Regions from separate parts of the Streptomyces sp. NPDC091292 genome, predicted to be linked through region 1. Evidence: riboswitches for the same ligand, from Rfam matches in the RefSeq annotation. Region 1 holds a riboswitch; each other region holds the start of a gene.
The links. A riboswitch is a leader RNA that binds a small molecule or an ion and turns the genes downstream of it on or off. The one in region 1 is predicted to bind cyclic di-AMP.

Region 1 (7,140 bases):
CTTGCCCGCCGCACAGTGCATCAGCGCGGGCACGCTGTCGTCGGCCATCGCGTGCAGCACGCGCGCGTGCTCGGCGGTGCGCTGCGAGATGATCGCGCGGTACGACTCGATCATCCGGTTCGCCGCGCGCCCCTCCGAGAGCAGCGCCCGCAGCTGGTCGAGATCGCCGTCGCGGACCATCTTCCAGAACTCGGCGCCGTCCGCCGGGTCGGTCAGCGGCAGATTCACGTTGCGCACCCCGGGCAGGTCCACGTCCGGGCCTTCGAGCCGCTGGTCGGCCGCGTTGCGGAAGTCGAAGATCGTGTGCAGGCCCAGCGACGACAGGAACGCGGTGTCCTCGGCGGTCGCGTGCGCGAGGTGCCCGCTGCGGAACAGCCGGCCCTGCCGGACCCGCCGGCCGTCCACGGTCGGCAGCCCGCCCACGTCGCGGAAGTTCCGCACACCGGCCAGCTCGGGCTCTGTCGACGGGACCTGCTGCGTCACGGGGGCTCCTCCCATTCGGCCGCCGACGCCGCTCATCGGCGTGGCGCGCTTTCGACCTTACGACATGGATTCCTGGGGCAATCATCTCCGGGACGACCGCCGCCGGGACACCCCCCGATACGGAGATGAACGTCTCGCCGTGCAGGGTGTTTCCCCAGTCCGGTACAGGGCGTTGCCCCGGACTCGTCGGGGGCGTTGCCCCGGACCCGTACCGCCCTCGATGATGTGCGTACCTGAGCGCGGCTGTTCGGATCTGTGGGGGTTTGATGATCGAGATCGGTGCTGACGGGCGGACCTGGCTCCTTTCCGGGCCGACGAGCAGCTACGCGCTCCGCGTCGCGGACGACGACGCCCTGCTGCATCTCCACTGGGGGCCCAGGATCTCCCTCGCCGACGCCGAGTCCCTGGCCGCCGGGCCGCCACCCGCGCCGCGCCCCTTCCACGCCCCTCTCGACGGGCGCGAGGAGTACCCCGTCGAGGGCGGCCCCCGCTTCGTACGCCCCGCCCTGTCCGTCCGTACCGAACAACCCCACGGCACCGACCAGATCCGCGGCACCGCATGGCGCTACCGGGACGCGTTCGTCGGGGACGACCTGCTGGAGGTGCGGTTCTCCGACGACCTGGTCGGGCTGCTGCTCACGCTCCGGTACGGCATGCGCGGTGATGTCGTCGAACGCTCCGCGACCCTGGCCCACGATGGCCCCGCTGACGCGCCCGCGCTGGAGGTGCTGCGCGCCGACTCCGCGACCTGGACGCTGCCCCGGCGCGACGGCTGGCGGCTCTCGCAGCTGCACGGGCGGTGGGCCGCCGAGACCCGGCTCGCGCGCTCCGAGCTGACGTACGGGGAGCACATCATCGGCAGCAGGCGCGGGCACACCGGGCATCAGCATCTGCCCTGGGTCGCGCTCGACGCCGACGGCGAGGCGACCGAGGAGCGCGGCGAGGTCTACGGCTGCGCCCTCGCGTGGTCCGGGTCCTGGCGGATCGCCGTGCACCGGTTGCCCGACGGCGCCGTCCAGATCACCGGCGGCACCGGACACGACGACGCGGGCCAGGACCTGCTCGCGCCCGGCGCCACGCTCACCACCCCCGTCTTCGCCGGACTGTGGAGCGACGGCGGCTTCGGCGGGGCGAGCCGCGCCTGGCACGCCTACCAGCGCGCGTACGTCGTCCCGGACGCGGACCGCGACCGTCCGGTGCTCTACAACTCCTGGGAGGCCACCGGCTTCGGGATCTCCGAGGAGCAGCAGCGCGCGCTCGCCCGGCGCGCCGCCGACGTGGGCGTGGAGCTGTTCGTGGTGGACGACGGCTGGTTCGGGTCCCGCACCAGCGACCGGGCCGGACTCGGCGACTGGACCCCCAACCCCGACCGCTTCCCGTCCGGTCTGAAGCCGCTCGCCGACGACGTGCACGCGCTGGGCATGCGGTTCGGGATCTGGGTCGAGCCCGAGATGGTCAACCCCGATTCCGACCTGTACCGCGCGCACCCCGACTGGGTGCAGCACTTTCCCGGACGTATCAGGACGGAATTCCGCAATCAGCTCATCCTCAACCTTGCCCGCGAGGACGTCCAGGCATATCTGTGGGAACGGCTCGACACCCTCCTGAACAGCGCCCCGATCGACTATGTGAAGTGGGACTTCAACCGCTGTTTCACCGACGCGGGCTGGCCGGGCGAGCCGTACCCGCAGAAGCTCTGGAACGCCCATGTACGTGCCCTCTACGCCCTGTTGGACCGGCTGCGCGCGGCGCATCCCGGTGTCGCCTTCGAGTCCTGCTCCGGCGGCGGCGCCCGGGTCGACCTCGGGATCATGGCGCGCACCGACCAGGTGTGGACCTCCGACAACACCGACCCGCTGGACCGGCTCGCGATCCAGCACGGTTTCAGCCAGCTCCATCCGGCGCGGGTGATGGCCGCCTGGGTCACGGACAGCCCGAACACGCAGCTCAACGACCGGGTCAGCTCGCTGCGCTTCCGCTTCGTCAGCGCCATGGCCGGGGTGCTCGGCCTCGGCGGCGACCTCACCGAGTGGAGCGCCGATGAGCTGGCCGAGGCGCGGACCTGGGTGGATCTCTACAAGGAGATCAGGCCGGTGGTCCAGCGCGGAGACCTCTACCGGCTGCGCGCACCCGACGGCGCGCCCGGCGGGCCGAGCGCCATCCAGTACGTACTGGGTGACGAGGTCGTCGTACTCGCCTGGCTGCCGGCCCAGCGGTACGGCGAGCCGGCGGCCCCGGTCCGGCTGAGCGGCCTGGACGCATCGGCCGCCTACGAGTGCCGGGAGACCGGGACCGTGCACCGGGGCGCGGTCCTGCTGCACCACGGTCTGCCCACCGGTCTGCGCGGTGATCTGGACGCGACGATCATCCGGCTACGCCGTATCTGACCGAATTGGGCTGTTAGGGCGATTGGTAAGGCTCTGGGCTGCTGGTCCAACTGGCCCTGGAATAAGCGGAATGAGGCGCTGTGCTGTCGGCGTCAGTGAGCAGGATCATATCCGTGACGGTGGGTGGCGATCATGCTCGGGCCATGTTCCGTGCGCACCACGGGAATTGCCGTATTCCGGAAGATCGTTCGTCGACGCAGGGTGACCGGTAATTCCGCCGAGGATCAAGAAGCGGAATGCTTTTGCGAATTCGCTGCTTGTCTGCGGCATTCCTGCTCGCTTAGCGTCCAGCCCCATCCGGACGGACGCCTAATCCTGCCGCCGCCCGGAATCCGCACACCCACCCGAAACCGGCAGGAGCGGGGGATCCACAGGTAGTACGCCGATTCCGGAACCCCCATCGGGAGACCGGAGCGGCTCGGGGTGAAGTCGCGTGCGAACGCGACCGGGCATCTCCAGCCCGAACCCGACAGCTCACCTCGCAGGCGCCGGAGAGGAATTCGTCATGCCCGCGAAGGGTAAGCACCGTCGTCCCAAGGCCCAGCGCCTCACCCGTGGAATCGCGGTCGCCGGCACCGGTGGCGCCGCGCTCGCACTGCCGTTGATCGGCGCCACCGGTGCCCACGCCGCGGCGCCGCAGTCCGCTCCCGTGGCCGCCGAGAAGTCCGCCGCCACCCTCGACCAGGCCGCCGCCCGGAAGGCCGAGGCGGCGCAGTCCGCCGAGACGCCCACGGTCACGACGTACACCGTCAAGCCCGGCGACTACCTCTCGAAGATCGCGCAGGAGCAGAGCGTCAGCGGCGGCTGGCACCAGCTCTACGAGGACAACCGGGAGGCCGTGGGCGAGAACCCGAGCCTGATCCACCCCGGTCTGCAGCTGACCATCGGCGGCACGGCCGCGGACGCTCCGGCGGCCGACCCGTCGTCGGCTTCGTCCTCGGACGACACCGCGGCGCCGTCCACCGACCCGGCACCAGCCGCACCCTCCGCGCCGTCCGACGACACCGCGGCCCCGGCCGACCAGGGCGCGAGCACGTCCACCGACACCGCCGGTTCGGGGTACACGCTGCCCGTCGACGGCGGCGCGGTCGGTACGCCGTACCACCAGTCCGGCAGCATGTGGTCCAGCGGCTACCACACCGGTGTGGACTTCGTCGTCCCGACCGGCACGACCATCAAGTCCGTCGGTCCGGGCACCGTCGTCTCGGCGGGCTGGGGCGGCGCCTACGGCAACCAGGTCGTCGTCCAGCACACCGACGGCCAGTACTCGCAGTACGCCCACCTCTCCCAGCTGTCCGTCTCGGCCGGGCAGACCGTGGCCGGTGGCCAGCAGCTCGGACTCTCGGGCGCGACCGGCAACGTGACCGGACCGCACCTGCACTTCGAGATCCGCACCGGGCCCGACTACGGCTCCGACGTGGACCCGCTGGCCTACCTGCGGTCGCACGGCGTCGGCATCTGAGACGTTCAGGGTCCGCGCCGTAGCCGGACCCGGGAATTCCGGAGATTGAGCGAAGGGGTCGCATCGGCGGATGCGACCCCTTCCGCCTATTCCGGGTTGGCCGAATCTTGACCGGTGGTCTTTCTCACGCGTCGTCAACCCCCGGGATGGCTTTATTACGGTGGCGTAGGTCACTGGCGCGAGGGAAAAATAGGCCGACGTGGCAGCAGAGTCGACATCCTTCATCAGAGACGCAATCAGCTCCTACGCCGCGGTCGGCGACAGCTTCACCGAGGGTGTCGGGGACCCCGGGCCCGACGGCGGCTTCGTCGGGTGGGCCGACCGGCTCGCCGTCCTCCTCGACGACCGACTCCCCGAACACACCTTCCGGTACGCCAATCTCGCCGTCCGCGGAAAGCTCCTCGACCAGATCGTCGCGGACCAGGTTCCGCGCGCCAAGGAGTTGGCACCCGACCTCGTGACCTTCGCCGCGGGCGGCAACGACATCATCCGGCCGGGCACCGACCCCGACGAGGTCGCCGAGCGGTTCGAACGGGCCGTCGCCGACCTCACCGACGCCGTCGGCACCGTCATGGTGACCACCGGCTTCGACACCCGGGACGTGCCGGTGCTCAAGCATCTGCGCGGCAAGATCGCCACGTACAACGGACACGTCCGCGCGGTCGCCGACCGCTACGGCTGTCCCGTGCTCGACCTCTGGTCGCTGCGGACCGTGCAGGACCGGCGGGCCTGGGACGACGACCGGCTGCATCTGTCGCCCGAGGGGCACACCCGGGTCGCGCTGCGCGCCGGGCAGGTCCTCGGCGTCGACATACCCGCCGACCCCGACCAGCCCTGGCCGCCGCTGCCGCCGCGCGGTCCCCTCGAAGTACGGCGCGACGACATCCACTGGGCCCGTGAGTATCTGGTGCCGTGGATCGGGCGGCGGCTGCGGGGCGAGTCATCGGGTGATCACGTGGAGGCCAAGCGTCCGGACCTGCTGCCCCTCTGAACCACCCGCCTCTGAAGCGCCCGCCTCCGAAGCGCCCGCATACGCACCACGCGCGGGGGCGACCGTGTTCGCCGGTATGCGTTCGAGGACGCCGCCGGCGAACACGTCGTACAGCGGCAGCGTCTCCAGATGGACGTACCCGATGTGGCAGTCGCACGCCGTGCGCGGGCACGCGCGCGGACCGAGCGCCGCGCGGTACGAGCCGTCGTACAGGTTCCCCAGCTCGGCCGGGACGAAGTGGCAGCGCCGCACGGTGCCCTCGCCGTCCACGGAGATCACGGACGAGCCGGTGCGGCACGGCAGCCCGGCGCTCCGGTGCGGGTGGCGGCTGTACGGGAACAGCGGATCGATCGCCGTCCACCGGTCGGCCTCCGCGTCGGTGTACGTATGGCCCTCTGCCGCGTTGATCCACAGGTACACGTGCGCGGGCAGCGCCGCCCGCAGCCGCCGGGCGTGCTCCAGGTGCTCGGGAAGGCCGACCACGCCGACACTGAACCGCACACCCCGCTCGGCGAGTTCACCGCACTTCGCGAGGAACCGGTCGTACGGAGTCTGCCCCGGGTGGTATGTGCACCACAGGGCGACCGTGTCCAGGTCGGCCTCCGCCAGCCAGTCCGTACGGCAGCTCAGATTCGTCTGGATCGCCACCCGGTCGATGTGCGGCAGACACGACAGCTCGACCAGGGCGCGCCGGTACCAGGAGCGGACCAGGCCCTCGCCCCAGGGCGTGAACAGTACGGACAGCCGGCCGTCCGTGCGCTGCCCGGCCCACTCCGTGAACCGCGTGAGCGCGGCCCGGTCGGCCCGAAGCTGGTCGGGACTGTCGCGCCGCTTGGCGAACGGGCAGTACGGACAGTCGTAGTCGCAGGACGCCAGCGGGCCCCGGTACAGCACCGTGAGATCCGAGCCGCCCACCGTGCCGCTCTTCCCGCCCTCTCCGTTCTCCGTACTCATCGGGCCTCGTACGCGGCCATCGCGGCGCGCACGGCGGGCGAGAACAGCTCCGGGCCCAGCGCGTCGGAGTGGGCGAGTCCCTCGGGAGACAGCCGCAGCCGGTCGTCCGCCGTGTCGTCGAGCCACCCGCGCGCGGTGAACCGGGCGCACTCGGCCGCGAAGTCGCGCTCCGGTTCGCCGCCGAAGCGCTCCCGGTACTCGGCCCGGTCAAGACCGTCGGCCTGGAGCAGCGACTGGAGCAGATGGCGCCGCCGCGCCTCGTCGGCGCCCACGTGTCGCCCGTGCGCCGCGCGCGAGAAGTCCTCCGTCGCCGTGTAGGCGTCGATGATCGAGCGGACCTCGCGCGCGTGCACGGCGTAGTCGAAGGAGTAGTGCAGCGTCGAGGTGTACGAACGGGCGCCGCAGCCCAGGCCGATCATGCCGTCCGTCTGGCACGCGTAGTCGTCGGGGCCCTGCGGGGGCGCGTCCGCCCGGCGGAACATCCGCATCGACACCTGTTCGTAGCCCCGCGCGCGGAGATGGTCGCGGCCCTGCCGGTAGAGCCGCAGCCGCTGCTCGTCCCACGCTCGGTCCCCGAGCGGCGTCCGCCCGTCGAGACCCGTCAACGGCCGCACGTACAGCGGATACAGATACAGCTCCTCGGGCCGCCAGGCGAGCGCCGCGTCCAGCGACGTGCGCCACGAGTGCGCGGTCTGCCCGTCGATGCCGTAGATCAGGTCGATGTTCAGGACCGGGATGCCCGCCTCCCTGATGTGCCCGAGCGCCGCCTCGACATCGGCCCGCCGCTGCGGTCGTACGGCCGCCCTCGCCTCCTCGTCCACGAAGCTCTGCACACCGAGGCTGAGCCGTGTCGTGCCGCGCTC
Region 2 (7,140 bases), on a different contig from region 1:
CGTCGATCGACTCGGTCATCAGCGAGGTGGCGTCGGCCATCCGGCACTCGGTGTACCGCATCGCGGCCGGCGGGTCGTCATTGCCGAGGGAGCCGAAGTTGCCGTGGCCGTCGACGAGGGGCACGCGCATGGAGAACGGCTGCGCCATGCGCACCAGCGCGTCGTAGATCGACGCGTCGCCGTGCGGGTGGAGCTTGCCCATGACCTCGCCGACGACGCGCGCGCACTTCACATAGCCGCGGTCGGGGCGCAGGCCCATCTCGTTCATCTGGTAGACGATGCGCCGCTGTACCGGCTTCATGCCGTCGCGGGCGTCGGGCAGGGCGCGTGAGTAGATGACCGAATAGGCGTACTCAAGGAAGGAGCCCTGCATTTCGTCGACGACGTCGATGTCGAGGATCTTCTCCTCGAAGTCCGCGTCGTCACCGGGTCGCGGGGTCTTCGTGCTGCGGCGGGCCATCGCGCTGCGGCTCCTTCACACTGTGCAGGGGCATGGAACGGAATCGGATGCGGACCATTGTGGACCGCCGCACTGACAACGCCGACCGCGACCCGTCCGTTGGAGGCGCCGAGAGGTCTCGGGACCCCCTGATCCGGCGGCCGGTTCGCCTGCGATCCTGCGGCCGGATCTTCCGGTTCGGCGGCCTGATCACCCCGGTTCGGGCTCCGGTCACCCCCGGTCGGGCCCCGGTCGCACTGAGGTCGCGCCGGGGTCCCACGAGGGTCGGACCCGGGTCCCGCCGTCCCGCACGGGACACCCTTGCTCGCTCTCGGCGTAGCCCGGCCGGGAACTTCGCCAGGTGTCAGCACGCTTGCATACAGTGGCAGGACTGGCACGCAATCTTGAGTTTTCGCGATCGAAGGGACGTACATGCCCATGGGTCACACGGCCACCCAGGCCGGTTCCGGCGGCCTGACAGCGACCGAGCACCGGCTGGCCAACGGCCTGCGCGTGGTGCTCTCCGAGGACCACCTGACCCCGGTCGCCGCGGTCTGCCTCTGGTACGACGTCGGCTCGCGCCACGAGGTCAAGGGACGTACCGGCCTTGCTCACCTTTTCGAGCACCTGATGTTCCGGGGCTCGCACCAGGTGCACGGCAACGGTCACTTCGAGCTGGTGCAGGGTGCCGGAGGCTCGCTGAACGGCACCACCAGCTTCGAGCGCACCAACTACTTCGAGACCATGCCCGCGCACCAGCTGGAGCTGGCGCTCTGGCTGGAGGCCGACCGCATGGGCTCCCTGCTCGACGCGCTCGACCTGGAGTCCCTGGACAACCAGCGGGCCGTCGTCAAGAACGAACGCCGACAGAGCTACGACAACGTGCCCTACGGCACCGCGTTCGAGAAGCTGACAGCGCTCTCGTTCCCGGAGGAGCACCCCTACCACCACACGCCGATCGGTTCCATGACCGACCTGGACGCGGCGACCCTGGAGGACGCGCGGGCCTTCTTCCGCACGTACTACGCGCCGAACAACGCCGTCCTGTCGATCGTCGGGGACATCGACCCGGAGCAGACCCTCGCCTGGGTCGAGAAGTACTTCGGCTCGATCCCGGGTCATGACGGCAAGCCCGCCCCGCGCGACGGTGGTCTGCCCGACAACATCGGCAAGGAGCTACGCGAGGTCGTCGAGGAAGAGGTCCCCTCGCGCGCGTTGATGGCCGCCTACCGGCTGCCGGAGGACGGCACGCGTGCGTGCGACGCGGCCGACCTGGCGCTCACCATCCTCGGCGGCGGCGAGTCCTCGCGGCTCTACAACCGTCTGGTGCGCCGTGACCGCACCGCCGTGGCCGCCGGGTTCGGACTGCTGCGCCTCGCGGGCGCGCCGTCCCTCGGGTGGCTGGACGTGAAGACCTCCGGCGACGTGGAGGTGCCGGTCATCGAGGCCGCCGTGGACGAGGAGCTGGTCCGCTTCGCCGCCGAAGGCCCGACGCCCGAGGAAATGGAGCGTGCGCAGGCCCAGTTGGAGCGCGAGTGGCTGGACCGGCTGGGGACGGTCTCCGGACGCGCGAACGAACTGTGCCGGTTCGCCGTCCTGTTCGGCGACCCGCAGCGCGCCCTGACCGCCGTCCAGCGCGTCCTGGACGTCACCCGGGACGAGATCCAGGAGGTCGCGAAGGCCCGCCTCCACCGCGACAACCGCGCCGTGCTGGTCTACGAACCCACAGAGGCACCTGAGACCGCGGAGGCCGCGGAGACCGCGAGCCAGGACGCCGACGCGGAAGAGGCCGCAGCCGACACCGACGAGACCGCAGAGGAGGCGGCCAAGTGACCGAGGCCCAGCCCACCGTGACCATGGAGTTCCACCCGCAGCCGCAGGCCGGCGAGGCCAAGCCGTGGGCTTTCCCGGCCCCCACGCGCGGGACCCTCGGCAACGGCCTCACGGTCCTGCGCTGCGACCGCCCCGGCCAGCAGGTCATCGCCGTCGAGGTGCTGCTCGACAGCCCGCTGGACGCCGAGCCGAGCGGGCTCGACGGCGTCGGCACGATCATGGCGCGCGCCTTCTCGGAGGGCACCGACAAGCACTCGGCCGAGGAGTTCGCCGCCGAGCTGGAGCGCTGCGGCGCGACGCTCGACGCGCACGCGGACCACCCGGGCGTACGACTGTCCCTCGAAGTTCCGGTGTCCCGGCTGCCGAAGGCGCTCGGGCTGCTCGCGGACGCCCTGCGCGCGCCCGCGTTCGCCGACAGCGAGATCGAGCGGCTCGTCCGCAACCGCCTGGACGAGATCCCGCACGAGACCGCCAACCCGGCCCGGCGGGCCGCGAAGGAACTCTCCAAGGAGCTGTTCCCGGCGGCCTCGCGGATGTCCCGTCCGCGCCAGGGCACCGAGGAGACCGTCGCGGCGATCGACTCGCCCGCAGTCCGCGCCTTCTACGAGAAGCACGTACGGCCCGCCACGGCCACCGCCGTCATCGTGGGCGACCTCGCGGGCACCGACGTGGACACCGTCCTCGCGGACACCCTCGGCGCCTGGACGGGCGGCACCGCGCAGCCGCGTGCCGTGCCGCCGGTGACCGCGGACGACACCGGCCGCGTCGTCATCGTGGACCGGCCCGGCGCCGTCCAGACCCAGCTCCTCATCGGGCGCGTCGGCGCGGACCGGCACGACCGTGTGTGGCCCGCGCAGGTCCTCGGCACGTACTGCCTGGGCGGCACCCTCACCTCGCGCCTGGACCAGGTCCTGCGCGAGGAGAAGGGCTACACGTACGGCGTGCGCGCGTTCAGCCAGGTGCTGCGCTCCGCGCCGGACGGCACGGGCGCGGCGATGCTGGCCATCTCCGGCTCCGTGGACACACCGTCCACCGGCCCCGCGCTGGACGACCTGTGGAAGGTGCTGCGCACCCTCGCCGCTGAAGGGCTCACGGACGCGGAGCGGGATGTCGCCGTGCAGAACCTGGTGGGCGTCGCACCGCTCAAGTACGAGATGGCGGCGTCCGTCGCGGGCACGCTGGCCGACCAGGTGGAGCAGCACCTCCCGGACGACTTCCAGGCGGAGATGTACCACCGGCTCGCCGCCACGGGCACCGTCGAGGCCACGGCGGCCGTCGTCAACGCGTTCCCGGTGGACCGTCTCGTGACCGTGCTCGTGGGGGACGCGTCCGAGATCGAGGAGCCCGTCAAGGCCCTCGGCATCGGCGAAGTCACCGTCGTCCACGGCTGATCGATGCCCCGCGCGCGCGTGACCGTCCAGTCCCGCGCGCGTGCCATCGGCGCCCCGCGCGCGTGAGGACCCTGGTGGCTCCTGAGCGACCTGAGCCACCAGGGTCCTCATATGTCCGAAATGGCAAGGACGTTGGCTTCTGGGGTGTCTGGGGTGTCTGGGGTGTCTGACCTGTGGCATGCGCTACAAAAGCGCCGATCCGTTTGTTGATTGAAAGATGTCCCCTTTAGCGTCGGTCCGGCTGTTCGTCGGGCAGTACGCCACGACCGTGGCACCGGACAGTCATCGCCGAGTCCCCGTACGGCGCGAGCCAGGGGAGCCGGGGACCCACACCATGTCCCCCGGGGTGAATCGGACGCCCGGCGCGCACACACGCGCAGGGGGCCCGTAGGAGACCTTCCTGCTCCGAACCCGTCAGCTAACCCGGTAGGCGAGAAGGAAGGAAAGGACCAGCCACTTCATGGCGTTCACCCGCGCCACCGGCACGCCTCGTGCCATCGGCACGCTCCGTGCCACCGGGAAGCACCGCCGCCCGAGCCGTCTCACCCGCACCACGGTGAGCGTGGCCGGCGTCGCCGCCCTCACCACCACCGGCGTCATCGGGAGCCTCGCCGCCCCCGCGCTCGCCGCCGACGACTCCCTTCCCGCGGACACCGGCCTCACCCAGGCCGTCGCCATCGGCACCTCGCTCGCCGAGAAGATCGACGAGCAGGCCGCGGCCCAGCAGCAGGCGGCCGACGAGGCCGCCGCCAAGCGCCGGGCGGAGGCCGAGGCCGAGAGGCGGGCCGCCGAGGAGAAGCGCAAGGCCGAGGCGGAGGCCAAGAGGGAGCGCGCGGCCAAGGAGCGCGCCGCGCGCGAGGCCGAACGCAAGCGCCTCAACACCTATGTGACGCCGATCGTCGGTTCGTACCTGTCGACCGGCTACCAGGCGGGCGGCTCCATCTGGTCGTCCGGCAGCCACACGGGCGTCGACTTCCACGCCGCGTCCGGCACCCCCGTGCGCTCGGTCGGCTCAGGAACGGTCGTCGAGGCGGGCTGGGGCGGCGCCTACGGCAACAACGTCGTCATCCGGATGCACGACGGCACGTACACCCAGTACGGCCACCTGTCGTCCGTCGGCGTCGCCGTCGGGCAGACCGTGACCCCGGGCCAGCAGATAGCCCTCTCGGGCGCCACGGGCAACGTCACCGGACCGCACCTCCACTTCGAGGCCCGTACGAGCGCCGACTACGGCTCCGACATCGACCCGGTGGCCTACCTCCGGGCGCACGGCGTCAGCCTCTGAAGCCTGGGCGCGCCTTCAGGCATGCCCCCTGAGCACGTCCCCCGGGCGCGTCCCCGGGGCGCGCCCTCGAACATCCCTGGGAACGTCCCGAAAGCCCCGGCGCACGCCGGGGCTTTCCCCGTTCCGAACCCCCGCTTGTCCAAAAAATATCCCCGAGATCCGGTCCACCGTCGGAAATTCAGGCACCCTGCAATAGAGTCGCAGAACAGGTGTCGATCAACCGCGTTTCGCGGGGATTAAGGCGGAGGTCCGGTCATGCGCATTCCCGCGCACTCGGTATGCACGGCCATCCGGGACGACATCGTCAGCGGCGTGCACGAGCGGGGCAGCCGGCTCACCGAGGAAGTGCTCGCGCGCCGCTACGGAGTCTCGCGCGTCCCCGTACGCGAGGCGCTGCGCACCCTGGAGGCCGAGGGGTTCGTCGTGACCCGGCGGCACGCGGGCGCCTGTGTCGCGGAGCCCACCGAGCAGGAGGCGGCCGACCTCCTGGACATCCGGGTGCTCCTCGAACCGCTCGGCGCGGCCCGCGCGGCGCAGCGTCGCACGGAGGCCCATCTCAAGGTGTTGCGCGGCCTCGTGAGGCTCGGTCAGGAGCGGGCCAGGAGCGGGACCAGCGAGGATCTGCGCTCGCTCAGCGGCTGGTTCCACGAGACGCTGGCCCAGGCGTCCGGCAGCCAGGGTCTCACCACGCTGCTCACCCAGCTCCGGCACAAGATCGCGTGGATGTACACCGTGGAGCCGTCGGCGCACCCCGCCGACGCGTGGTCGGAGCACGGCGCGATCGTCGACGCGGTGGCCCGGGGCGACGCCGAGCGGGCGCGGGCGCTGATGACCCTGCACGCGGAGCGCTCGGTTCCGTCACACCGGTGGCGCTTCCCGGGGCGCACGGAACTGGGCAACCGCGTGAGGACCTCGCAACATGCCGTAAACACGGCAAGCGCCCGCCAGTAACAAAGGGGCCGTATACAAAGAGAAGGAATTTCGAGGGGGTGGCTTTCTGCTGCCCTCACTCCGTATTTCGCATTCAGCATCCCATAATTCAAAGAAAAGGGGCGGTGTCCGTCGAAAGACGCACACCGCCACCCGAATTACGGAACCCGTGACACCGGACCTCAGACGGTCTCGGGAAGCTCCTCAAGGCCCTCGGAGACCAGCTTCGCGAGCCGGTCGAGCGCGGCGTCCGCGCCCTCGGCGTCCGAGGAGAGGACGATCTCCTCGCCGCCCTGGGCACCCAGGCCGAGCACCGCGAGCATGGAGCCGGCGTTGACCGGGTCGCCGCCGGCCTTGGCGATCCTCACGGGGACGCCGGCGGCCGTGGCCGCGCGGACGAAGATGGAGGCGGGGCGGGCGTGAAGACCCTCGGCCCAGCCGACGTTGACGCGGCGCTCAGCCATGTGATGCTGCCCTTCAGATGTCTCATGGTTGTCTAGACCAGTGTCCCATACCGCCGTGCGTGACCCGTTGCGACCCGTTCGGGCACCCGCCCGGCGACTCGTACGGAGATCCATTCGGCGATCCATACGTTGATCCATATATTGATCCGTACGGTGGTCCGCACGGCACTCGCGATCCCCTCAGCCTGCCCCGCACCACCCGGCCCCGCGACCCGTACGACCCGGGCCCGCGACCCGTACGCTGGCCCCATGCGGAACCCGGCGGACCGGCATGCGTACCCCTCCCACTGGGAGGCGGACGTGGTGCTGCGTGACGGCGGCACCGCGCGGATCAGGCCCATCACCGTTGATGATGCCGACCGGCTGGTCAGTTTCTACGAGCAGGTCTCGGACGAGTCGAAGTACTACCGCTTCTTCGCACCGTACCCACGCCTGTCGGACAAGGACGTTCATCGCTTCACCCACCACGACTTCGTGGACCGGGTGGGACTCGCGGCCACGGTGGGCGGCGAGTTCATCGCCACCGTACGCTACGACCGCATCGACCCGAACGGCCTCCCCGCCACCGCGCCCGCCGACGAGGCGGAGGTCGCCTTCCTGGTCCAGGACGCGCACCAGGGCCGCGGCGTCGCGTCGGCGCTGCTCGAACACATCGCGGCCGTCGCCCGCGAGCGGGGCATCCGCCGCTTCGCCGCCGAGGTACTGCCCGCCAACATCAAGATGATCAAGGTGTTCACGGACGCCGGGTACCAGCAGAAGCGCAGCTTCGAGGACGGCGTCGTCCGCCTGGAGTTCGAC
Region 3 (7,140 bases), on a different contig from region 1:
TCGGCGGACGCCCGCCATGTGCTGCCCGAGTTCACGGAGCGCACGACCGCGGGACAGCGCACGCTGGACCCGTACGCGAAGCTGCTTGAGGAGCGGATCGTCTTTCTGGGCACGCCGGTCGACGACATCTCGGCGAACGACGTCATGGCGCAGTTCATGCACCTCGAATATCTGGCGCCCGACCGCGACATCTCGCTGTACATCAACTCCCCCGGCGGCTCGTTCAGCGCGATGACGGCGATCTACGACACGATGCGGTTCGTCGCCTGTGACGTGGAGACGGTGTGTCTCGGGCAGGCCGCGTCGGCGGCGGCCGTGCTGCTGGCCGCCGGCACTCCGGGCAAGCGGTCCGCGCTGCCGGGCTCCCGGGTACTGATCCATCAGCCGTCGCTGCGGGAGCCGATCGAGGGGCAGGCGAGCGATCTGGCGATCCAGGCGGACGAACTGCTGCGCACACGTGACCTGCTGGAGGAGATGCTCGTCCGGCACACCGGCCGGAGCCGGGAGCGGGTCCGCGCCGACATCGAACGGGACACGATCCTCGACGCGCGGGCGGCCGTCGAGTACGGCCTGATCGACCGGGTCGTCCCGAGCCGCAAGTCCTCGCGTACCGCGCCGGACGCGGGGTGACGCGCCGATGCTTCCGCCGGAGCTGCCGCCACTGCCCGCGCTGACCCGCGCCGAGGGCGAGCTGATCGACCGTTATCTGGAGGTCGTCGACCTGCTGGGCCGGATCAATCCGGCGCGGGGCGGCGACACCTATCGGGGGCTGCGTGCCGCGCAGGCGCTCGTCGGCAGGGCGCAGGAGCTGCGGGACGCGCTGGTCCTGATGCACCAGCGGGGCGAGAGCGAGGTGCACGGCGAGACGCTGACCCGGGCGCTGCGCACCCTCGACGGCGAGCGACGCGCGGCGCGGGTGGGGATACCGAGGGTGCCGACGGGACAGGAGTGAACCGCCGCCACTCAAGGAATGAGTCCGCCGCCACGCCGGGAGCGAGTCCGCCGAAGCCGACATGGCGTCCGGAACGCGGCACAAACGGGCCGAAAGAGCTACCGCCGAACGACGTATTAAGTGGTCGTCACGGGGCTCGGCCGAGTTGCGCATCCTGGCCACCTTGACACCCGAAAAATGCGTTCCGCCGCTGGTACGACGTTCGTCGGGTGTCCCGTCGGCTGTTCGAAAAGGGGCCTGTCCACCCGAACGGATCAGCGGTGAGGAGGCTCACAAACCACCGGTAACTCTCGGATTTCCCGACATTCATGCGTGAAGATCCCTTCCGACGACAAGCCCCCGCCACCAGCGGCGGGGCGGTCCGGGCGGACGCCGAGTCCTGCCGCTGTCCGGATGCCAGGTCGACAGAGGTGGATCGGCAGGAGTGGAGGACCCAGGCACGACGGGCCGCCGGAGAGATCCGGACCGGCCCTTGGGGTGAAGCCGCGTCAGCGGCCGGGCATCTTCGCCTGCCCGAACCCGACAGGTCATCCTTCACAGGCGGCTGACGAAGGGTTGCGCATGACTGCGCTCAATCGTGTCCCGTCGCTGCTGACCCGGGCCGGCACCGCTTCGGCCCTGACGCTCGCCGCCGTCGGCGGCAGCATCGTGGTACCCGGTGCCGCGTCCGACGCCGCGGCGGCGGCGATGGGAAACAGGGCACTCAAGGTGGCCGCCTCCAAGAAGGGCGCCCCCTATCTGTACGGGGCGACCGGACCGCGCCGGTTCGACTGCTCCGGGCTGACGCTGTACTCGTTCAAGCGCGCGGGCAAGAAGCTCCCGCGCACTGCCGCGGCGCAGTACAACAAGACGCGCCATGTGTCGGCGGGCGACCGCCGCTCCGGGGACCTGGTGTTCTTCCACTCGGGCCGGAACGTCTACCACGTCGGCATCTACGCCGGGAAGGGACGTATCTGGCACTCGCCCAAGACCGGGGACGTGGTGCGCCTCCAGAAGATCTGGACGAAGAGCGTCTGGTACGGCCGGGTGAACTGACCCGCGCCGCGCGGCGCGCTCCCCCGGTGTCAGCTCCGGCCCGGTGTCGGCTCTGGCTCGGTGTCAGCTCTGGCTCTGGACCGGAACCGTCCACGGCAGGGCGATCCACACCGTCTTGCCGCCCTCGGGTGTGGGGCTGACGGACAGTCGGCCGCCGCACTCCGCGGTGAGACAGCGGATGATCACCATGCCGCGGCCGTTGTCCTGCTGGACGGCGGCGGGCAGCCGCTTGGGGTAGCGCGGGTGGCTGTCGGTGACGCCGATCCGCAACTGTTCGTCGCGTTCGAGCGCGATGTCGACGGTGAAGGTGGGCGACTGGCCCAGGGTGTGCTGGACGGCGTTGGTGGCCAGTTCCGACACGATGAGCCGGACCGTGTCGTGCGCCTCGGCGTCGCCCGGCAGGCCCCATCCGGCGAGGACCTCGCTGACGTACTTGCGTGCCGTGGGGACCGAGGCGGGATCGCTCGGCAGGGTCACGGATGCTTCCTGGTGGTCAGCCATGGCGACGTCGTCCCTTTCCCACCGGGACCGGACTCCGACACGAGGCGGATGGTTCGAGGGCGGTCCCGGACTGGTGCTGCGCGCCAGCCTGCCATCTCCGCGCCGGTCACACGTGGCGATCCACCAGGATGTGCATATATCTGTCGCTCGAAGCGGTGAACTCTGCCACGACCGACCGTATTTGACGGCGCTCCTTCCCCCGTATTTGCCACCGGCCCCCACCCGTCCTCTACCGTCTGGCGGTGAATCCGTCCGCGGCCGGGAGGAGACGGCCATGCACTACGGTCCCGCGGTACGCCGCCGCAAGCTCGGCGCCGAGTTGCGCACGCTGCGCGACGGCGCCGGGCTCACCAGCGGTCAGGCCGCGCGTCTGGTCGGCTGGCACCAGTCCAAGGTGAGCCGGATCGAGACGGCGACCAGCGGTGTGAAGCCGGAGGACGTGCGGCTGCTGCTCGACGCCTACCGGGTCGACGACCCGCGCCGGCGTGAGCTGCTGGTCGCGCTCGCCGGGGACGGCGATGACGGCGGCAGCCGCTGGTGGAACGCCTACCGGGGGCTGCTGCCGCCCGAGTACCGGGACTTCATCTGTCTGGAGGCGCAGGCCAGCCAGATGCGGACGCTGGAGACGTCGGTGGTGCCGGGGCTGCTCCAGATCCGGGACTACGCGCGGGCGGTGACCCGCTCGGCGGTCCAGGGGGTGCCGGAGGACCAGATCGACGCGCTGGTGGACGTACGCCTCGCGCGCCAGGACGTGTTGCGCGCGGATCCGCCGCCGGAGCTGAGCGCGGTGGTCGACGAGGCGGTGCTGCGGCGGCCGGTCGGCGGCGCCCCGGTGATGGAGCGTCAGCTCGCGCATCTGGTCGAGTCGGCGCGGCTGCCCCATGTGCGGCTCCAGGTGATGCCGTTCGCCGCCGGGGAGCACATCGGACTCACCGGCCCGTTCGTCGTCTTCTCCTTTCCGGACATCGCCGATCTGGACGTGATTGTTCTAGACCACTTGACGCATAGCCTCTATCTGGAGCGGGAAGAGGACCTCAAGGCGTACGTCGATGCCTTCACCTCCCTGCAGAGCCACGCCCTTTCCCCAGAGGACTCGTTGGACTTCATCGCCGGAATCCGTCCCGGCGCATAAGGAGGCACCATGTCTGCACTGCCTCGTCCCACCCTGCCCGTTCCGAGGAGCACGTCCCTGCGCGGCGTCCACTGGCGCCGCAGCAGCCGCAGCACGGGAATGAACAACTGCGTGGAGACGGCCGAGCCGCGCGCCGGCCGTGCGGCGGGCCTGCTCGCCGTCCGCGACTCGAAGAACCCGCAGGGACCGGCCCTGCTCTTCACCCCGGCCGCGTGGAGCACCTTCGTCGACACTCTCGGCTAGGGTCCCGGGCCCGGCGTCCAGGGTCCCGGGCCCGGCGTCGAAATCCTCCGCACCCGGCGGCTATCGGGGCGCGGTGTCCACGATCACCCGTACGGCTTCGCCGATCTGTCGGTCGGTCAGGTCCGCGCGGGCGGTCAGCCGCAGCCGCGAGACGCCGTCGGGTACGGACGGCGGCCGGAAACAGCCCACCACCAGGCCCGCTCCACGGCAGTCGGCGGCCCAGCGCACGGCCGACTCGGGCGAGGGCGCCCGTACGGAGACCACGGCGGCGTCCGGCCGTACCGCCTCAAGTCCCGCCGCCGTGAGCCGGGCGTGCAGTCCGGCGGCGACCTCGCGCGCCCGGTCGGCGCGGTGCGGCTCGCGGCGCAGCAGCCGCAGGGCCGCGAGTGCGGCGCCCGTCGCCGACGGGGCGAGCCCGGTGTCGAAGATGAAGGTGCGGGCCGCGTTCACGAGATGGTCGATCACGCGGGCCGGGCCGAGCACCGCGCCGCCCTGGCTGCCGAGCGACTTCGACAGGGTCACGGTGGTGACCACGTCGTCGGCGCCCGCGAGCCCCGCCGCGTGGGGCGCGCCCCGGCCGCCGGTGCCGAGTACGCCGAGTCCATGGGCGTCGTCCAGGAGCAGTCCGGCTCCGGCGCGGCGGCAGACGGCGGCGAGTTCGGTGAGGGGGGCCGCGTCGCCGTCCACGGAGAACACCGCGTCGGACACCACCAGCGCACCGCCCGTCCGGGTGGCGAGGGCCTTGTGCACGGCGTCGGGGTCGGCGTGCGCGACGACCTGCGTGGTGCCGCGCGCGAGTCGGCAGCCGTCGATGAGTGAGGCGTGGTTGCCCGCGTCGGACACGATCAGCGAGCCGTGCGGGGCGAGGGTGGTGACGGCGGCGAGGTTGGCCGCGTATCCGGAGGACAGCACGAGGGCCGCCTCGAAGCCGCAGAACGCGGCGAGTTCGCCTTCGAACTCCGTGTGCAGCGCGGTGGTACCGGTGACCAGGCGTGAGCCGGTCGATCCCGCGCCCCAGCGGTGGACCGCGTCGGCGGCCCCGGCCACCACCTCGGGATGCCGGGTCAGGCCGAGGTAGTCGTTGCTCGCGAGGTCCAGGAGTGGTGAGTCGGCGGGGCGGGAGCGCAGGGTGCGGACGAGTCCGGCCGCGCGGCGCCGGGCGGCCTGTGCGTCGATCCAGTCGAACGGCGTTGCCGCCATGCGCGCCTCCGGCGTGTGCGGATCCGGCCGGTCCGGGGACCGGTGGTCCGGGTTCCGGGCAGGCGGCATCCAGGGGTGGTTTTGTAGGCAGTGCACAGACCCTAGGGCCTGTCGTCAAATTCCCGCCTGCCGTGCGGCGTCTGGCACGCACGCTCGCGGCGTTGCCGAAAGGCCCACGTAGCCCCGCTACGAGGACCTTCCGGCGCCTTGCGATCGCACGCACCAGACGCCGCACGGCCCGCCCTACCGGGCGAACACCGGGAATTTGACGACAGGCCCTAGCGGTCGCGCCGCCCACCCAGGATGTGGCAATACCCACACCTTGACCGGGCAGTGTTGTGCGATGTCTCCCTGGCCGGGAGAGGTGGCGTACGTCAAGATCTGCCCCATGAACCTGTTGAACACGCTGGTGGACAAGGGGCTTCGGCGTGAGCTGCCGACCCGCGACGAGGCGCTGGCCGTGCTGGCCACGTCCGACGACGACGTGCTCGATGTGGTGGCCGCGGCCGGGAAGGTGCGCCGGCACTGGTTCGGGCGGCGGGTGAAACTCAACTATCTGGTCAACCTCAAGTCCGGCCTCTGCCCCGAGGACTGCTCGTACTGCTCCCAGCGCCTCGGTTCCACGGCGGGGATCCTCAAATACACCTGGCTGAAGCCCGACGAGGCGTCGCGGGCCGCGGCGGCGGGGCTCGCGGGCGGTGCGAAGCGGGTCTGTCTGGTGGCGAGCGGGCGGGGCCCCACGGACCGGGACGTGGACCGGGTCTCGGACACCATCAAGGCCATCAAGGACCAGAACGAGGGCGTCGAGGTGTGTGCCTGCCTCGGGCTGCTGTCGGACGGCCAGGCGGACCGGCTGCGGGACGCGGGCGCCGACGCCTACAACCACAACCTCAACACGTCCGAGGGGACGTACGGGGACATCACGACCACGCACACGTACGCCGACCGGGTCGACACGGTCCGCAGGGCGCACGCGGCCGGGCTTTCGGCGTGTTCGGGGCTGATCGCGGGCATGGGCGAGAGCGACGGGGACCTGGTCGACGTCGTGTTCGCGCTGCGGGACCTGGACCCGGACTCGGTGCCGGTGAACTTCCTCATCCCCTTCGAGGGCACCCCGCTCGCCAAGGAGTGGAACCTCACGCCGCAGCGCTGTCTGCGGATCCTGGCGATGGTCCGGTTCGTGTGCCCGGACGCGGAAGTCAGGATCGCGGGCGGCCGTGAGGTCCATCTGCGCACCCTCCAGCCGCTGGCGCTGCACCTCGCCAACTCGATCTTCCTCGGCGACTACCTCACCAGCGAGGGCCAGGCGGGCAAGGCGGACCTGGAGATGATCGCGGACGCCGGTTTCGAGGTGGAGGGCGCGGACACCGTGACGCTGCCGGAGCACCGCACGGCGACGGCCGGCGGCTGCGGCTCCACCGACCAGGCCGACGCGGGCGGCTGCGCAGGTGGTGGCGGTGGCGGTGTCTGCGGTACGGGCGAGTCCGCTCCGGAGGTCCCCGAGGCGCGCACCGACCTCGTCGCGGTACGCCGCCGGGGCGCCGGAACGGATCTCGCGCCCAATGCCTGACGCCCTCCCCACCGATGAACTGCTCGCCCTGGACCGCCGGCACGTCTGGCATCCGTACGGTCCGATGCCCGGCCGGCGGGACCCGCTCGTCGTCGCGTCGGCGAGCGGGGTCCGGCTGCGGCTCGCGGACGGCGGCGAGCTGGTGGACGGCATGTCGTCGTGGTGGTCCGCGATCCACGGCTACCGGCACCCCGTCCTGGACGACGCGGTGCGCGAGCAGCTTGCCCGGATGAGCCATGTGATGTTCGGCGGACTCACGCACGAACCCGCCGTACGCCTCGCGAAGCTCCTTGTCGACATGTCGCCCGAGGGTCTGGAGCATGTCTTCCTCTGCGACTCGGGTTCGGTCTCGGTCGAGGTCGCCGTCAAGATGTGCCTCCAGCACTGGCGTTCGCTCGGCCGCCCCGGGAAGCACCGGCTGCTGACCTGGCGCGGCGGCTACCACGGCGACACCTGGCAGCCGATGTCGGTGTGCGACCCCGAGGGCGGCATGCACGAGCTGTGGTC
Region 4 (7,140 bases), on a different contig from region 1:
GCGGTGCGTGATGGCGCGCAGCCCGCGCGGAGGGCGGCCGAGCTGCTCCTTGAACGCCGCGACATCGGCGTCGGTCGGCTCGGTGCGCGGAGTGGTCGGCGGGGGCGTGTCCATGCCTGGGGTCGTGTTCTTTCCGGGGTCGGGGGTGGGGTGGTCGGGGGTGTGGTGGTAGGGGTCGAGGGTACGCGGACGGGCGCCGGCGCGGTCAGCGGCGGGAGCGGTCCGCCTTGTCGACGGCGTCCCAGACGTTCGCGTACCAGGGCCGGTCGGCCGCGCCCCGGTCGGTACGCTTCTGGTCGGCGGCGCTCGGGTCCACGACCGTGTAGCCGGTCTCGCCGGGCATCACGTAGTGCAGCCGTTCGCGGATGCGGTGCTCGGCGTAGGCGTCGTCCTGCCAGCGGGCCTTGGCGTCGCGCAACTCCTCGACGCGCTCGCGGGCCTGCTCCTTCTGCCGCCGCAGATCGGCGATCTCGGCGCGCTGGGACACGTACTGCCGCATCGGGTACGCGAGGGCGACGACGAGGGAGCACAGGACCAGGGCGAGCAGCGCGGCCCGCCCGGTGAGCCGGGAGCGGCGGGCCTGCCGCTTGGTCTGGGAGCGGTACACGCGCGCGGCGGTCTGCTCGCCGAGCAGCCGCAGCCTGGTCGCGGTGGAGAACCGGTCCCGGTCCTTGACGGCCATCGTGTCCCGCCTCCCCGTCATGTGCGTACGTCCCCGCACACGGTACGGGACCGGGTGCGGGGACGTACGGAGGCCGGGGTGCGCAACCGGGCACGTAACGCCCGGAGGCGGGTCAGCCCTTGTAGCGCGGGAAGGCGCTGCGGCCCGCGTACACGGCCGCGTCGTCCAGGATCTCCTCGATGCGCAGGAGCTGGTTGTACTTGGCGACGCGCTCGGAGCGGGCCGGGGCGCCGGTCTTGATCTGGCCGCAGTTGGTGGCGACGGCGAGGTCGGCGATGGTGACGTCCTCGGTCTCGCCGGAGCGGTGCGACATCATGCACTTGAAGCCGCTGCGCTGGGCCAGCTCGACGGCGTCCAGGGTCTCGGTCAGCGAACCGATCTGGTTGACCTTGACGAGCAGGGCGTTCGCGGAGTTCTCCTCGATGCCGCGGGCCAGGCGCTCCGGGTTGGTGACGAACAGGTCGTCGCCGACGAGCTGCACCTTGTCGCCCAGCTTCTCGGTGATGACGTGCCAGCCGGCCCAGTCGTCCTCGAACAGCGGGTCCTCGATGGAGACGAGGGGGTAGGCCGCGACCAGCTCCTCGTAGTACTCCGTCATCTCGGCGGCGGAGCGCTCCTTGCCCTCGAAGAGGTACTTGCCCTCCTTGTAGAACTCGGAGGCGGCGACGTCGAGCGCGAGGGCGATCTGCTGGCCGGGGACGTAACCGGCCTCCTTGATCGCTTCGAGGATGAGGTCGAGCGCCTCACGGTTCGAGCCGAGGTTCGGCGCGAAACCGCCCTCGTCGCCGAGGCCGGTGGCCAGACCCTTGGTCTTCAGCACCTTCTTGAGGGTGTGGTAGACCTCGGTGCCCCAGCGCAGCGCCTCCGAGAAGGACTCGGCGCCGATCGGGGCGATCATGAACTCCTGGATGTCCACATTGGAGTCGGCGTGCGAGCCGCCGTTCAGGATGTTCATCATCGGCACCGGCAGCAGGTGCGCGTTGGGTCCGCCCAGGTAGCGGAAGAGCGGCAGGTCGGACGCCTCGGCGGCGGCGTGCGCGACGGCGAGCGAGACGCCGAGGATGGCGTTGGCGCCGAGCGACGACTTGTCCGGCGTGGCGTCCAGGTCGAGCATCGCCTGGTCGATGAGGCGCTGCTCGGTGGCGTCGTACCCGACCAGCTCCGGGCCGATCTGTTCGATGACGGCGAGTACGGCCTTCTCGACGCCCTTGCCGCCGTAGCGGTTGGCGTCTCCGTCGCGAAGCTCCAGGGCCTCGAACGCTCCGGTGGACGCACCGGAGGGGACGGCGGCACGACCCGTGCTGAGGTCGTCGAGGCCGACCTCGACCTCGACCGTGGGGTTGCCTCGGGAGTCCAGGATTTCCCGGGCTACGACGACGTCGATGGACGGCACGAGCATCTCCTTTTATGGGATGTGGCGCGGGTACACGATGTGGTGCGGGTACACGGGGCCGCGTGGCCTCGCGGTCATGAGCCTAACGGGCCCGGGGGCATCGGCCAGTCCGCCGCCCACCCGCTGGACAGAACCGAGAGCAAATTGTTTCTGAACGAAACAAAGCGGGGCGGGAGCGGGGCGGGCACGTGCCGGGCATGGACAGAGCCCCGCCCCGGCGCGTACGGGGGTACACGCGCCGGGACGGGGCGGCCCTGGGGAAGGAGGGCGGTTCGGTGAGGGACCTCGGGATCGGGGCCGCTCGGGTCAGCTCGGGTCAGCTCAGGTGGAGCTGCTGGCCCGGGTAGATGAGATTGGCGTCGTCGATGATGTCGCTGTTCGCCTTGAACAGGGTCATCCACCCGCCCTTGACGCCGTGCGCCTCGGCGATGCCGCTGAGCGTGTCGCCCTTCTTCACCTTGTACTCGCCGTCACCCTTCTTGACCTTCTTGCCGGTCGGGGTCTCGACGGTCTTCGGGGCGGTGCGCTCCTGCGCGCGCGAGGCGCGGTCCTGCGTGCTCTGCTCCTTGGCCGGGGCGCTCTGCTGCTGCGAGGGCTGCGACGGCTGGGCGGGCTGGGCGGGCTGCGTGGAGCCCGAACCGCCGTTGTACGGGGTGTTGGAGAGGCCCACGCCACAGGTCGGCCAGGCACCCTTGCCCTGTCCGGCGAGGACCTTCTCGGCGATCTCGATCTGCTGGGCCTTGGTGGCCTGGTTGGCCTGCGGCGCGTAGGCGGTGCCGCCGTAGCCGGCCCAGGTCGACGCCGAGAACTGGACGCCGCCGTAGTAGCCGTTTCCGGTGTTGATGGCCCAGTTGCCGCCGGACTCGCACTGGGCGACGGCGTCCCACTCGGACGCGGTGGCGGCGGACGCGGTGCCGGACGCCATCAGCGGAGCGGCGACGGCGGCACCGGCCACACCGGCGAGCGTGACGGCACGGGTGGAGCGGTCGAGAGCGGTCGGGCGGCGGTGCTTGCCCTTGCCGGAAAACAGCATGGAGTGATCCCCTCACCGACGCCTGCGAGGTGAGCTGTCGGGTTCGGGCCGTGTGAGTTGCCCGGCCGTGCGCCCCTGGCGCACGACTTCACCCCTAGCCGGTCGGCGGTCGCTGTCACGAAGTCGCGGTGCAGCGTGGTGCTGCTTGGCCCTGCTTGCTGCTGTTGCGACTTCGTGGGCGGCCTCGCCCGGCACTTACCTTGGGTCCCCCGCTCCTGCCTACGGCGCTTGACGCGACGACTGTTCCCGAACGGCCGTCGGCAGGATTCGGCGTGACGGCCATCGGTGCCCGCTGTGGCGAGCGGTCCTGACGGTAGACACGTGAACGGCCTTATTTCAAAGCCGTTCGGGGTGGGTGAGACTCATCTCTCACTCTCGCCAAACCGGACATTAGGCCCGAACTACTGCTGGGTGATGTCCGATTCGGGAAGAAGATCAAGGCTTTGGCCGGGCAGGATCAGGTCCGGATCGGCGCCTACGGTCGCCTTGTTGCCGTCGTAGAGCGCGGTCCATCCGCCCTTGAGGTCATGGCTGTCGGCGATGCCCCAGAGGCTGTCGCCGGGGCGCACGGTGTAGGTGCCGTCGGCCGCGCCGCGCTCGCCGTCGCCGCGTGAGGCGTGCCGGCCCGCGGAGTCGTCGGTGCGGGAATCGGCCGCGTCCCCGGCGCCCTCGTCGGCCGAGTCGCCGCGGTGGCGGCCGGTGGCCGACGAGTCGCCGGAGGAGCCGCTGCCGGAACTGGCCTCGTTTTCATCTGACTTGGCGAGGTCGGTGGTGGAGTCGGCCGACTTGTCCGTCTTGCCGGTGGAGTCCTGATTCTTCCCCTCGGAGGAGGTGGCATCGCCGGCCGGGCTCGACGGATCGGTCGTGGGGGATGAATCGGGCGAGGTGGAGGGAACCGGCTTTTTCGTTGCATCTGACGAGTTGTTCGTCTGCGAGGAGCCGCTCGAACCGGAACTCTTGCCCGGGACCTTCGACGGCGTCCCCGAGGGAGCCGTGCCCGTGTCGACGTCCGCCGACGCGCCGCCCTTCGTGAGCCCGGCGATCGGGGCGCAGCTCACCCAGGCGTCCGGGCCCTGCACCGCGAGGACGCGCTCGGCGACCGCGATCTGCTGGGAGCGGCTGGCCTGGTCCGCGCGGGGCGCGTAGGCGAGACCGCCGAAGTCCTCCCAGGTCTCCTGCGAGAACTGGAGTCCGCCGAAGTACCCGTTGCCGGGGTCGGCGCTCCAGGAGCCGCCGCTCTCGCACTCCGCGAGCCGGTCCCAGGCGGCGCCGTCGGCGGCGGACGCGCCGGTCGCGCCGAGCAGCGGAATGGCGAGGGCGGAGCCTGTCACGCCGGCCGCGACGACCAGGGCGGGTACCTGGCGGGGGCGACGGTGACGACCGTTCCCGGAGAGCATGCGGAGGCCTTTCGTGGGACAACTGGGCCGACTGCGGCGCGTGGGGACCGCCGAGTCGACGTGAACGTAGCCGTATTCGAACAGTGGTCACAAGTCGATGCAGCGCAGATCACGTGAAAGTCACAATGGTGACGGGCCGTCAATTCACCTGCCCTGTGGGGTGAAATGTACGGGCAAGGTGCGCAATCCGCGCATGATGAGCCCGCCGCGCCATCTCAGGTCGGCCGGGTCGGCGGCGAGTTGCAGATCGGGCAGGCGGCGCAGCAGGGTCGCGAGGGCGGTCCGGCCCTCCAGACGGGCCAGCGGGGCGCCGAGGCAGTAGTGGATGCCGTGGCCGTATCCGAGGTGGGGGTTGTCGCGGCGGGACAGGTCGAGGGTGTCGGGGGCGTCGAAGCGGGCGGGGTCGCGGTCGGCCGCCGCGAGGACGACGAGGACGGGGTCGCCGCGCGGAATCTCCTGTCCCCCGATCTCCAGGGGCTGCGTCGCGTACCGCCAGGTGGCCAGCTCCACCGGCCCGTCGTAGCGCAGGAGTTCCTCGATCCCGGTCTCCAGGAGTCCGGTGTCACCGCGTACGAGGCTGTCCTGGAGGAGCGCCCGCTGCACGGGGTTCCGAAGCAGGGCATAAGCCCCATTCCCGATCAAGTTGATGGTCGTCTCGAAACCCGCGAAGAGCAGCACGAAACACATGGCGGCGGCCTCGTCCTCGGTGAGGTGTTCGCCGTGGTCGGAGGCGCGGATGAGGCCGGAGATCAAGTCGTCGTCGCCCTGCTCGCCCAGGTTCTCGCGCTTGCGGTGGATGAGGTCGGCGAGATAGGCGCGGATCTTCTTCACGGACCGGGCGACTCCGCCGCGCGGGCCGCCGCCGTGACGGATCATCATGCCCGCCCAGTCGCGGAAGTCGTCCTGATCCTCGCGGGGGACGCCGAGCAAATCGCAGATGGCGTAAATCGGAAGGGGGAAGGCAAACTCGTGAATGAGGTCCGCACTGCCCCGCTCCGCGAAGCCGTCGATCAGCTGGTCCGTCAGCTCCCGCACCCGGGGCTCGAACTCGGCGACGCGGCGCGGCGTGAACGCCTTCGACACGAGGCGGCGCAGCCGGGTGTGGTCCGGCGGGTCGATGTTCAGCAGATGCGTCATCAGATTGGCGCTGCGCTCACCGGGGATGCCGGTCCTGCTCTTGCCCGGCGCGTCCTCGGCGTGGTGCAGCGGCTTCTTCGACAGCCGCTGGTCGGCGAGCGCCTGCCGGGCGTCGGCGTACCGTGTGACGAGCCACGCGTCGACTCCGCTGGGCAGCCGGGTGCGGTGCACGGGGGCGTGCTCGCGCAGCCAGGCGTACGCCGGGTACGGGTCGGTGGCGAACTCCCAGGTGAAGAGTTCCGGGGCGGCGGGGATGCCTTCGGTCACCGGGCGGTCTCGGTCGCGCGGATCGCGTCGCGGTAGGCGCGGGCTGCGGCCCGCAGCGCGGCCTCCGGGTCGACGCCGGCCGCCTCGGCCCGTACCGCCAGGGCGAGCAGCTCGTACCCGATGCCGTCACCGGACGGCGCGGGCACCTCCAGACCCGCCGTCCGCACCCGCGAGGCGAGCTTCGCGGCGAGCGCGAGACCGGGCTGTCCCAGCGGCACACCGTCGGTCACCGACGCGCGCTGCTTCTCCTCGGCCTTGGTGCGCAGCCAGTGTTCCTTGACGTCCTCGGGGGTCTCGGCGGTGGCGTCGCCGAAGACGTGCGGGTGGCGGTGGATCAGCTTGGCGACGATGCCGGCGGCGACGTCGTCGATGGAGAAGGGGTGGTCGTCCTCGTCCGGGCCGCCCTCCTCGGCGATCCGCGCGTGGAAGACGACTTGGAGCAGGACGTCCCCCAGCTCCTCGCGCAGCTCGTCCCGGTCGCCGTCCTCGATGGCCTCGACGAGTTCGTACGCCTCCTCGATCCCGTACTTCGCCAGGCCCTCGTGCGTCTGCCGTGACGACCAGGGGCACTCGGTGCGGATACGGTCCATGACCTGCACCAGGTCGAGAAGCCGGGCGCCCGGCAGGTCGTACGAGGCGGGCAGCAGCTCCAGATCGGGCAGCGCGCCCCGCCCCGAACCGGCGAGCCGGGCGAGCCCGTCGGTGAGGCGCGACTCACCGTCGGCACCGGAGACCACGACGACGGTACGGGTGCCTGCGGCGGCCTGAACCAGGTCGTCGGCGGACGGCGAGCCCACCTCGACGGTGACACCCGCCTCACGGATGTACGGCAACTGAGGGTGCCCGCCGTCCCGGCACACCACGAGATCGGCACCACGCAACACCTGCCAGGCATCCCAGGACAACAGCCCAGGAGCAACACGATGGCTGGTACTCAACAGAACAACCCGCCCACCGGGCCCAGGGGAACCAATTACCTTCACAGCTCGAACGTACAACCCGAGACGAACGACCACCGCCTGCGGGTGCGGGTGTGGGTGCGCAGCGCGATCCCTCCGGGTTGCATGAAGGGCACCGCCCTTCATCTCATTTCCGCCGCAGCGGCGCTCAGCCACCCCGCGCCTCTCCGGCGGTGCCGAGCCCACCCCCGGGGCCGGGGGCCCGGTGCGGGAGGGGGCCGGGCGCAGCCCGGGGGTGGGGGCCGGTCAGGGCGCCCCCGGCGTCACGCCTC

Region 2: linked by a shared signal. The riboswitch ahead of ACIQNU_RS24720 (M23 family metallopeptidase) and the one ahead of ACIQNU_RS35665 (peptidoglycan DD-metalloendopeptidase family protein) in region 1 are both predicted to bind cyclic di-AMP.
Region 3: linked by a shared signal. The riboswitch ahead of ACIQNU_RS30575 (C40 family peptidase) and the one ahead of ACIQNU_RS35665 (peptidoglycan DD-metalloendopeptidase family protein) in region 1 are both predicted to bind cyclic di-AMP.
Region 4: linked by a shared signal. The riboswitch ahead of ACIQNU_RS31800 (transglycosylase family protein) and the one ahead of ACIQNU_RS35665 (peptidoglycan DD-metalloendopeptidase family protein) in region 1 are both predicted to bind cyclic di-AMP.

Annotation. Positions count from the first base shown of each region.
Region 1 covers NZ_JBIVUQ010000020.1:72,902-80,041, reverse strand. Annotated here, with positions in the region: gene ACIQNU_RS35675 (tyrosine-protein phosphatase) at 1-483, opposite strand, end outside; gene ACIQNU_RS35670 (alpha-galactosidase) at 750-2,870, shown strand; cyclic di-AMP (ydaO/yuaA leader) riboswitch at 3,202-3,371, shown strand; gene ACIQNU_RS35665 (peptidoglycan DD-metalloendopeptidase family protein) at 3,376-4,332, shown strand; gene ACIQNU_RS35660 (SGNH/GDSL hydrolase family protein) at 4,532-5,323, shown strand; gene ACIQNU_RS35655 (STM4011 family radical SAM protein) at 5,273-6,277, opposite strand; gene ACIQNU_RS35650 (STM4012 family radical SAM protein) at 6,274-7,140, opposite strand, start outside.
Region 2 covers NZ_JBIVUQ010000009.1:144,104-151,243, forward strand. Annotated here, with positions in the region: gene ACIQNU_RS24705 (DNA topoisomerase (ATP-hydrolyzing) subunit A) at 1-460, opposite strand, end outside; gene ACIQNU_RS24710 (M16 family metallopeptidase) at 872-2,272, shown strand; gene ACIQNU_RS24715 (M16 family metallopeptidase) at 2,296-3,663, shown strand; cyclic di-AMP (ydaO/yuaA leader) riboswitch at 3,940-4,110, shown strand; gene ACIQNU_RS24720 (M23 family metallopeptidase) at 4,160-4,948, shown strand; gene ACIQNU_RS24725 (GntR family transcriptional regulator) at 5,204-5,899, shown strand; gene ACIQNU_RS24730 (HPr family phosphocarrier protein) at 6,061-6,342, opposite strand; gene ACIQNU_RS24735 (GNAT family N-acetyltransferase) at 6,592-7,140, shown strand, end outside.
Region 3 covers NZ_JBIVUQ010000014.1:71,458-78,597, reverse strand. Annotated here, with positions in the region: gene ACIQNU_RS30585 (ATP-dependent Clp protease proteolytic subunit) at 1-630, shown strand, start outside; gene ACIQNU_RS30580 (hypothetical protein) at 638-952, shown strand; cyclic di-AMP (ydaO/yuaA leader) riboswitch at 1,337-1,510, shown strand; gene ACIQNU_RS30575 (C40 family peptidase) at 1,514-1,987, shown strand; gene ACIQNU_RS30570 (ATP-binding protein) at 2,051-2,488, opposite strand; gene ACIQNU_RS30565 (helix-turn-helix domain-containing protein) at 2,763-3,620, shown strand; gene ACIQNU_RS30560 (DUF397 domain-containing protein) at 3,630-3,863, shown strand; gene ACIQNU_RS30555 (8-amino-7-oxononanoate synthase) at 3,924-5,063, opposite strand; gene bioB (biotin synthase BioB) at 5,452-6,633, shown strand; gene ACIQNU_RS30545 (adenosylmethionine--8-amino-7-oxononanoate transaminase) at 6,626-7,140, shown strand, end outside.
Region 4 covers NZ_JBIVUQ010000015.1:102,186-109,325, reverse strand. Annotated here, with positions in the region: gene ACIQNU_RS31815 (DUF501 domain-containing protein) at 1-114, opposite strand, end outside; gene ACIQNU_RS31810 (septum formation initiator family protein) at 206-682, opposite strand; gene eno (phosphopyruvate hydratase) at 795-2,075, opposite strand; gene ACIQNU_RS31800 (transglycosylase family protein) at 2,392-3,108, opposite strand; cyclic di-AMP (ydaO/yuaA leader) riboswitch at 3,113-3,345, opposite strand; gene ACIQNU_RS31795 (transglycosylase family protein) at 3,510-4,505, opposite strand; gene ACIQNU_RS31790 (cytochrome P450) at 4,650-5,909, opposite strand; gene ACIQNU_RS31785 (nucleoside triphosphate pyrophosphohydrolase) at 5,906-6,892, opposite strand; gene ACIQNU_RS31780 (SurA N-terminal domain-containing protein) at 7,132-7,140, opposite strand, start outside.